Calidifontibacter indicus: one gene and its partner. The protein of the gene in region 2 binds, or shares a complex with, the protein of the main gene of each other region. Links are inferred from orthologs where the notes say so. Each region holds a gene or a part of one and is shown on either strand. Other genes may lie near its edges.

What was found. The genes of interacting proteins can lie anywhere in the genome.
Region 1: rpmG (region 2) and rpmE share a complex: the UniProt entries of both Bacillus subtilis proteins name them as parts of the 50S ribosomal subunit. The link is inferred for Calidifontibacter indicus from one-to-one orthologs.

What each region holds. Positions count from the first base shown.
Region 1 is NZ_QTUA01000001.1:3,031,020-3,034,886, reverse strand. The notes cover bases 1-2,912. They hold rpmE (50S ribosomal protein L31), read left to right. Parts: upstream 1-1,307; coding sequence 1,308-1,517; downstream 1,518-2,912. Other genes in these bases: prmC (peptide chain release factor N(5)-glutamine methyltransferase), read left to right, coding at 2,713-2,912; prfA (peptide chain release factor 1), read left to right, coding at 1,608-2,702; DFJ65_RS14395 (N-acetylmuramoyl-L-alanine amidase), read right to left, coding at 1-1,098. Outside these bases: more of prmC, read left to right, coding at 2,913-3,564; DFJ65_RS14375 (pentapeptide repeat-containing protein), read right to left, coding at 3,573-3,867. UniProt on the Bacillus subtilis protein: Binds the 23S rRNA. While neither of the L31 paralogs is essential, this protein seems to function as the main L31 protein.
Region 2 is NZ_QTUA01000001.1:3,397,361-3,402,265, reverse strand. What follows is about bases 729-3,722. They hold rpmG (50S ribosomal protein L33), read left to right. Parts: upstream 729-2,137; coding sequence 2,138-2,308; downstream 2,309-3,722. Other genes in these bases: DFJ65_RS16120 (FAS1-like dehydratase domain-containing protein), read left to right, coding at 3,664-3,722; DFJ65_RS16125 (hypothetical protein), read left to right, coding at 2,849-3,565; DFJ65_RS16145 (MaoC/PaaZ C-terminal domain-containing protein), read left to right, coding at 935-1,810; DFJ65_RS16150 (3-oxoacyl-ACP reductase), read left to right, coding at 729-821. In the rest of the region: more of DFJ65_RS16150, read left to right, coding at 1-728; more of DFJ65_RS16120, read left to right, coding at 3,723-4,116; DFJ65_RS16115 (MaoC/PaaZ C-terminal domain-containing protein), read left to right, coding at 4,113-4,547; DFJ65_RS16110 (UDP-N-acetylmuramate dehydrogenase), read left to right, coding at 4,547-4,905.

The sequences.
Region 1 (3,867 bases), 370 kb from region 2 along the record:
GTGTGCGCGGTCCATCGGGATGCCGTAGGTGGTGCACAGGTGCCGGGTCAGCCGCGCGCTGCGTCGGTACATCGCCTCGGAGTACCAGCGATAGCCCTGGGCGGCGTAGCCCTCGTGCTCGAGGCCGACCGAGTGCATGTTGAGGTACCAGTTGCCGGCGTGCCAGCCGACGTCCTTGGTCTGCAGGTGCTGGGCGATGTGGCCGTCGGACGCGCGGATGGTGTAGTTCCACGCGAGGTAGGTCGGGTCGGTGACCAGTTGCAGGCCGAGCTCGTAGCTGCACTCGGTGTCGTGGATGACGACGTGGGTCAGTTGGGGCGAGCGCGGGCGGAACGCCAGGTCGTGGTTGCCGTAGTCGCCCGGGTCGGGCCCGTACTGCTCGTACGGGGCCGGCACCCATTCGACGCCGAGTCCGGCCGGCGCGTCGATCGGTCCGGACGGCTTCTTGGCGGCTGCGCCGCGCGCCGTCACCTTCGCCCGGCCGGCGGGTGTGCCGACCCGCTGCGGTGCGACGGTGAAGGTGGTGTTGCCGTCGCGCACGGTCATGCCCTGGCGCAGGTCGGTGAGTAGGTCGTCGGCGAACTGCGTCTGGGCGCTGACCTCTGCCAGGCCGCTCGCGGTCGCCGCGGCTTCGTACCACTGCGCCGGGTCGGTCTCGGCGCCCACGGGCGCACCGGTCTCGCGCTGGATCGCGGCGATGAGGGCGGCGGTGCCGCGCACGTTCGCCGCCGGGTCGGTCTTCAACGTCTCGGCCGCGATGCCGGACGCCGCGGCGGCCCGGGACAGCGTGTCGACCGCCGATGCGGGCGACTTGCCCTCCGCCGCGCGCTGCGCGGCCACGGCGGCACCATCGATGAGGTGCATCGGGCCGTAACCGAGGCTCCGGCTGGGGTGGCCACCGTGGTCGACCCAGCGGGTCTGGCCGTAGCTGAACGCGGCGAGCAGTTTTGCCGGAACAGCGAATTCGGCGGCTGCGTCGCGGAAGACCGAGGCCTGGTCGACGGCGAGCGCGGTGGGCATCGCGACGGCGGCGGCGCCACCGGCGAGTGCGGTGACCAGGAACGAGCGGCGGGACAGACTTGGATGGGACGAGGGCATGCTGACTCCTTGAGGACGGGAGCCCAACGGTTGCAGCACATTGTTCAAGAGGGGGCAAAGGCGGCGCAAAGAGTGGGCGGAATAACGTCGGACCTGTCGTCGTTTTGGCCTATGTCCGCCGCTCTGGCAGACTTGACCCTTGGCCCCGGTTCACGCCCCGCACCCCGCGCGGCGACCCGGGAATCAGCCTGAACCTCGAGGAGAAGCCCGTGAAGAAGAACCTTCACCCGAACTACGCCGAGACCGTGGTGTCCTGCACCTGCGGCAACACGTTCACTACCCGCAGCACCGCCGAGTCCGGTCGCATCAGCGTTGAAGTGTGCTCCAACTGCCACCCGTTCTACACCGGCAAGCAGAAGATCCTCGACACCGGTGGCCGCGTCGCGCGCTTCGAGCAGCGCTACGGCAAGAAGAAGTAGCGACTTCGATCCGCCGGTTCCGTGCCTCGCACGGAACCGGCGGATTTGTGTTTGCACCCGTCCCCGCGCCGCCGTACGAAGGAAGTCCCAGTGCTTGATTCAGCCTCCGCGATCGTCGCCGAGCATGCCGAGCTCGAGCGGCGGATGACCGATCCCGAGGTGCTCGCCGACCCGGTGATGTTGCGCAAGGTCAACAAGCGGTACGCGGCGCTCGCGCCCACCGTGGCGGCCTTCAACGCGTGGCGGACGGCGCAGGACGACCTCGCGACGGCGCAGGAGCTGGCCACCGAGGACGCCGCGTTCGCCGAGGAGGTGCCGGCGCTCACCGAGCAGGTGGCCACGACCGAGGCGCACCTGCGCAAGCTGCTGCTGCCGCGTGACGAGGACGACGACCGCGACGTGATCCTCGAGGTCAAGGCCGGCGCCGGCGGCGCCGAGGCGGCCCTCTTCGCCGCCGACCTGGTGCGGATGTACCTGCGGTTCGCGGAGCGGTCGGGGTGGCGCGCCAGCGTCACCGATGGCACCGAGTCGGACCTCGGCGGCTACACCGATGTGCGCCTGCAGATCCAGGCCAAGGGCACGATGGAGCCGGGCACGGCCCCCTGGGCGAGGCTGAAGTACGAAGGCGGCGTGCACCGCGTGCAGCGCGTGCCGGCCACCGAGTCGCAGGGCCGCATCCACACCTCGGCCGCCGGCGTGCTCGTCATGCCCGACCTCGACGAGGGCGACGACGACGAGATCACGTTCGGGCCGAACGACCTCAAGATCGACGTCTACCGCAGCTCCGGCCCCGGCGGTCAGTCGGTCAACACCACCGACTCCGCGGTGCGGATCACCCACCTGCCGACCGGTGTCGTCGTCTCGTGCCAGAACGAGAAGTCGCAGCTGCAGAACAAGGAATCGGCGCTGCGCGTGCTCAAGGCACGGCTGCGTCAGATCGAGCAGGAGAAGAAGGACGCCGAGGCATCGGCCGCGCGCAAGTCGCAGGTGCGCACGATGGACCGCTCCGAGCGCATCCGCACCTACAACTTCCCCGAGAACCGCATCGCCGACCACCGCACCGGCTACAAGGCCTACAACCTCGACACCGTGTTGGACGGCGAGCTCGGCCCCGTGATCGACTCCGCCGTCGAGGCCGACGAGGCCGCGAAGATGGCGGCCGTCGCTGCCGGCGGCAGCAACTGAGCGACCGCCCGTGAATGACCTTCGGGCGACACTTCGGGCTGCCTCGGATCGGTTGCGGCACAGCGGTATCCATTCGGCGGACGCCGAGGCGCACCAGCTGCTGGAGCACGCCTGGGGCCGCTCGGGTGAGCAAGTGCGTCGCGCCGTGCTCATGGGGGAGGAGCTGCCGGACGACGTCGGCGACCGGTTCGACGTGCTCGTCGACGAACGCGCCCGACGGGTGCCGCTGCAACACCTCACCGGTCGCGCCCACTTCCGTCACCTCGAACTGGAAGTCGGACCGGGAGTCTTCGTGCCGCGGCCGGAAACCGAACTGATCGTCGATCTCGGTCTCGCGCATGTGCCGCAGGGGGGCACGCTGGTCGACCTGTGCACCGGCGCCGCGCCGATCCCGCTCGCGGTGAAGCAGGAGCGCCCTGACCTGCGGGTGCACGCCGTCGAGCTCACCGAGCACGCCTTCGCCTGGGCGACTCGCAACGCCCAGCGCCTCGGGCTCGACATCGACCTGGTCAGCGCGCCCGCGCAGGATGCTTTCCCTGAGCTCACCGGCGTGGTCGACGTGGTGCTCAGCAACCCGCCGTACATCCCCGACGCGATGGTGCCGGTCGACCCCGAGGTGCGTGACCACGATCCGGCCGAGGCACTCTACGGCGGCAGCGCCGATGGTCTGCGCATTCCGCTCGAGGTGGCGGCGCGTGCCTTCGAGCTGCTTCGTCCGGGTGGCGTGCTGATCATGGAACACGCTGAGACTCAGGGCGATTCACTGCCTGCAGCGCTCGCTCGCGCCGGGTGGGTCGACGCCCGGGACGAGCCCGACCTGACCGGTCGCCCCCGCTTCGCCGTGGCCTTCCGGCCGCGCTGAGCCTGGGCTCAACTGCCGATCTCGAGGATCTGCGCTCCGGTGAGGTCGGCGACGATCGCGCCGGCCTGGGCGGGCGACAGGATCGCTCCACGCAGTGCGCGCAGCCGGTCGAGGTCGCAGGCGCCGAGTCGGGCACCGCGCAGATCGGCGTCGGTGAGGTTGGCGTCGAACAGATCGGCGTCGGTGAGGTCGCACTCGTCGAAGACGGACGCGTGCAGGTCGGCTCCGCGCAGCACCGCCTCGGTGAACCGGCAACCGGTGAGGTCGGCGTTCGCGAGCACGACACCCATGAGGTTGGCTGCG
Region 2 (4,905 bases):
CGCGCTCGGCCTACGTGTCGGGTCAGCCGGTGACGATCGACGCCGGCGACGTGCCGACCGTCGAGGACGTGCACGTGCCGCTCGCCGGCGAGGTCGCCGTCATCACCGGCGCCGCCCGCGGCATCGGTGCCGAGATCGCGAAGGTCTTCGCCCGCGCCGGCGCGAAGGTCATCGCCGTCGACATCCCGGCCGCCGGCGATTCCCTCGCCAAGGTCGCCAACTCCATCGGCGCGACCGCCCTGCAGCTCGACATCACCTCGCCCGACGCGGGCGAACGCATCGCCAAGGCCGTCGCCCAGCACGCCGACAAGCTCGACATCATCGTGCACAACGCCGGCATCACCCGCGACAAGCTGTTCGTCAACACCGACGAGGCCCGCTGGGGTTCGGTGCTCGACGTCAACCTGCAGTCGCAGTTCCGGATGAACAAGGTGCTGCTCGACCCGTCCGTCAAGGGTGGCCTGAAGGACGGCGGCCGGATCGTGTCCGTCGCCTCCATCAGCGGCATCGGTGGCAACCGCGGCCAGTCCAACTACGCCGCGTCCAAGGCCGGCGTCATCGGCATGGTGCGCCAGCTGTCGCAGGAGCTCGCCGACCGCAAGATCACCGTCAACGCCGTCGCGCCGGGCTTCATCGAGACCGAGATGACCGCGAAGATCCCGATGGGCACCCGCGAGGTCGGACGGCGCCTCAACTCGCTGCTGCAGGGCGGCCAGCCGGTCGACGTGGGCGAGGCCATCGCCTTCTTCGCCGAGCCGAGCTCGGCCGCGGTCACCGGCCAGGTGCTGCGCGTCTGCGGCCAGTCGCAGCTCGGCGCCTGAGCGACCCGTCCGAACAGATCGGTCTCACAGATACCGTCACTCCTGACCGTCCCGTCGCCGGCCCACCGCCGGCGACGGGACGCACGGGCAAGACGCAGGAACAGGAAGCAACGATGACCAGAACCATCGAACTGAAGGCGACGCCCACGCTGGGTCCGATCCTGGCCAAGGCCGCCGCCACCGGCTTCGTCCGCAAAGGCCGCACGCTGCCCGACGTCCGCGTCGTCCAGCACGGCGTACGCATCGACCAGGGCGCGCTCGCCGCCTACGACCAGGTGTGCGGGTTCCCGGTGACCCACCTCGTGCCGTCCACCTACCTGCACGTGCTGGTGTTCCCGCTCCAGGTCAGCCTGATGGCCGACAAGGAGTTCCCGTACCCGCTGATGGGCAGCGTGCACCTGTCCAACACGATCACCCAGCACCGCCGCGTCGACGCCCTCGAGGTGCTCGACATCGAGGTGCGGGTCGACAACCTGCGCCCGCACTTCCGCGGCGCGCAGGCCGACTTCATCGCCACCGTCAAGGTCGGTGACGAGGTCGTCATGGACGAGGTGTCCACCTACCTGTTCCGCGGCCAGAAAGTGCCCGGCGAGGTGCCGCTCAAGGCCGACGAACCCGAGCCGGCCGACGGCCCCGGCGTCACCTGGGCGCTCACCGCCGACCTCGGACGCCGGTACGCTGCCGTCTCCGGCGACGTCAACCCGATCCACATGCACCCGCTCACCGCGAAGGCGCTCGGCTTCCCGACCACCATCGTCCACGGCATGTGGAGCAAGTCGAAGATGCTCGCCGCCGTCGAGAACCGCCTGCCCGAGCGCTACACCCTCTCCGTCGAGTTCAAGAAGCCGGTGCTCATCCCGGGCAAGGTCAAGTTCGTCGCCGGAGAGACCGCCACCGGCTGGAACCTCGTGCTCCGGTCGGCCCGCGAGGGCACCGTCCACGCCGTCGGAACCGTCGTCAGCGCGGGCGCCGACGGCTCGATTTCGTGAATCGAGCAGACGTCCGGTAATCTCTTCGCTGCGCTACCGAGCGGTTCGGGAACACCCCGGACGTCGGTGGAGGCAGGCCCCTATAGCTCAGTCGGCAGAGCGTCTCCATGGTAAGGAGAAGGTCAACGGTTCGATTCCGTTTGGGGGCTCTGGTCCACGTCAGGGCCTTGGAATGAACTCCGAGGCAGATGTGTTCCCCCTGGCGGGGTAGCTCAGCTGGTTAGAGCGCACGACTCATAATCGTGAGGTCGCGGGATCGAGCCCCGCTCCCGCTACCAAATCCCAAGCAGTACCCATATTCATTCGTTTTCGAGAGCAGGTTGCCCCGTGGCTAGCAAGAGCGCAGACATCCGTCCCAAGATCACCTTGGCGTGCGTGGACTGCAAGGAGCGCAACTACATCACCAAGAAGAACCGCCGCAACAACCCCGACCGGTTGGAGATGGCCAAGTTCTGCCCGCGTTGCGGCAAGCACACCGCGCACCGCGAGACCCGATAAGTCTCTTCGCGGCTCCTTCGCAGTCGAAACCCCCGGCGCTCGCGCCGGGGGTTTCGTGCGTCCCGCCGCGGTGAGCCTGGCGCTGTGGTCTGGTGGGTGCCACCTCCGGCAGTGCGGGTGCTCGACCTGCTTCGTGCCGGTGGGGAGTGAGCGCCGGGGGTTTCGTGCGTCCCGCCGCGGTGAGCCTGGCGCTGTGGTCCGGTGGGTGCCACTCCGGCAGTGCGGGTGCTCGACCTGCTTCGTTTCGACGGGTGCATCAACAACCCGCTGGTCGAGTAGGTGCGAGCCCGCTAGGGCGAGCGCCGCGATCGAGACCTCCCAGGGTGTTCGAGGCCGCTGGCGGGAGACCACACGGGGGTAGCGGGACCTCATTTGGATACCTGTAGTATCGGCGCGGGGATGTGACTTTGTGCAAACCCTTGTGCTAGAGGGCCCACTCGGGGCTACGCTGGCACTGCTCGGCGATGGTGACCCTCGGCTTCGGCCGGTGAACCTGACCCACAGCGCGGACACTTCGGGAAATTTTCAGGGGATAACAACATGGCTGACACTCGTACACCGGATCGCTCGATCTCACGACGCACGCTCGCCAAGGGCGCCGCGTGGAGCGTCCCGACCGTTGCCCTCGCGTCCGCTGCGCCGGCGCTGGCCAGCTCGATCCAGGTACCTCCGACGTTCACCTACAAGAGCGCGAACAAGATCCCGGGCAACAGCTGCAAGCCCGTCTGGTTCAAGGGTTACGTCTTCAACTTCACGGTGTGCAACCCGTCGCCGGTCGACATCTGGATCCACACCGTTTCCTACGTGCTATCGGGCACCAACGTTGCATACGCCCCGAACCCAAACCAGTTCCCGATGCTCATCCCGGCGAACCAATGCCGCGACGTGGGCTTCAACGCCACGAACAACGGCAACAGTGCCAACGACGTGTTCACGGCAACGCTCACCGTGGTCTGGGACCACACGCAGGACGGCAGCGACAGCACCGATCACAACCCTGTGGTTGTGCCCATCAGTGTGACTTCGACGCCGCCGATTCCCGAATGCGAAGACGCGAAGAAGACGGCTGCTGCGGCGTCCGAAGGCACGTCTTCCACGAGCTCGTCTGCCGCGAAGTCGTCGGCTCCGGCCTCGTCCAGCTCGGCTCCGGCGTCCTCGTCCGCACCGGCCTCCACGAGCGCACCTGCATCGACGAGCGCTCCGGCAGCCCCGGCCTCGCAGGCACCGACGAGCACCGCCGCGCCGTCCGGCTCCTGATCAGCTCCGCACGCGAAGGGCACCGGCCACGGCCGGTGCCCTTCGGCGTCCCCGGGCATTCACGGCGATTGTCGTGACCGGGGGATAGGGTCGGCTCCATGCCGGTCAACCCCGAAGTCGAAGGCCGCACCTACCCGGCCATCCCGACCTATTCCGTGTCCCGCACGAAGATCGCCGAGTTCGCCGCAGCCGTCGGCGCGAATGATCCCGTGCACACCGACGTCGACCACGCGCGGTCGCTCGGTTACGCCGACGTCGTGGCGCCGCCAACCTTCGCCGTGATCATCGCCCAGCAGGCCGAAGGCGCCGCGATCATCGACCCCGAGGCCGGCATCGACTTCAGCCGGTTGGTGCACGGCGAGGAGAGCTTCACCCACCACCGTCCGCTGGTCGCGGGCGACGAGGTCAACGCGGCCACGACCGTCGACCGGGTGCGATCGGCCGGCGGCCACTCGATGGTCACCCTGAAGACCGCCATCACCACCGTCGACGGTGCGGCCGTGTGCGACGTCAACTGTGTCGTGGTCATTCGAGGAGGAGACGACGCATGAGCCCCAAGGCTTCCGAACTCGAGGTCGGTCAGGAGATCGGCCGCACCCAGATCAAGGTCGACCGCGCCACCTTCGTGCGCTACGCCGGTGCCTCCGGCGACTTCAACCCGATCCACTGGGACGAGAGGTTCGCGACGTCCGTCGGCCTGCCGAGCGTGATCGGCCACGGCATGTGGACGATGGGCGCCGCGGTCTCACTGGTGTCCGAATGGGCCGGTGACGCCGGCCGGGTCGCCGAGTACGGCGTGCGCTTCAGCGCCCCGGTCGTGGTGGAGTACGAGGGCGCCACCCCGCTCGACGTCACCGGCGTCATCAAGAAGATCGACGGCGACCGCGTCACCGTCGAACTCGCCGCCACCCAGGGCGAGTCGAAGGTGCTCAGCCGCGCGCTGGCCGTCGTCGACCTCGGCGAGCGAGCAGGCACGAACTGATGCAGGAAGCCCACGACGTCGCGCTCGCGACGATCACCACCATGCACGTCGGCGGTCCGGCCCGCCGGTTGGTCACCGCCGAATCGACCGACGACATCGTCGACGCCGTGCGCGAAGTAGACGACGCCGACGAACCGCTGCTGGTCGTCTCCGGCGGCTCCAACCTGGTGATCAGCGACGCCGGGTTCGCCGGCACGGTCGTCCGCATCGCCAGCCAGGGCATCACGCTGGAGTCGGGCGACAACTGCGGCGGCGCAATGGTGCGCGTCGCCGCAGGCGAGAACTGGGACGACTTCGTCGCGCGCGCGTGCAGCGAAGGATGGTCGGGCATCGAGGCGCTGTCGGGCATCCCGGGCCT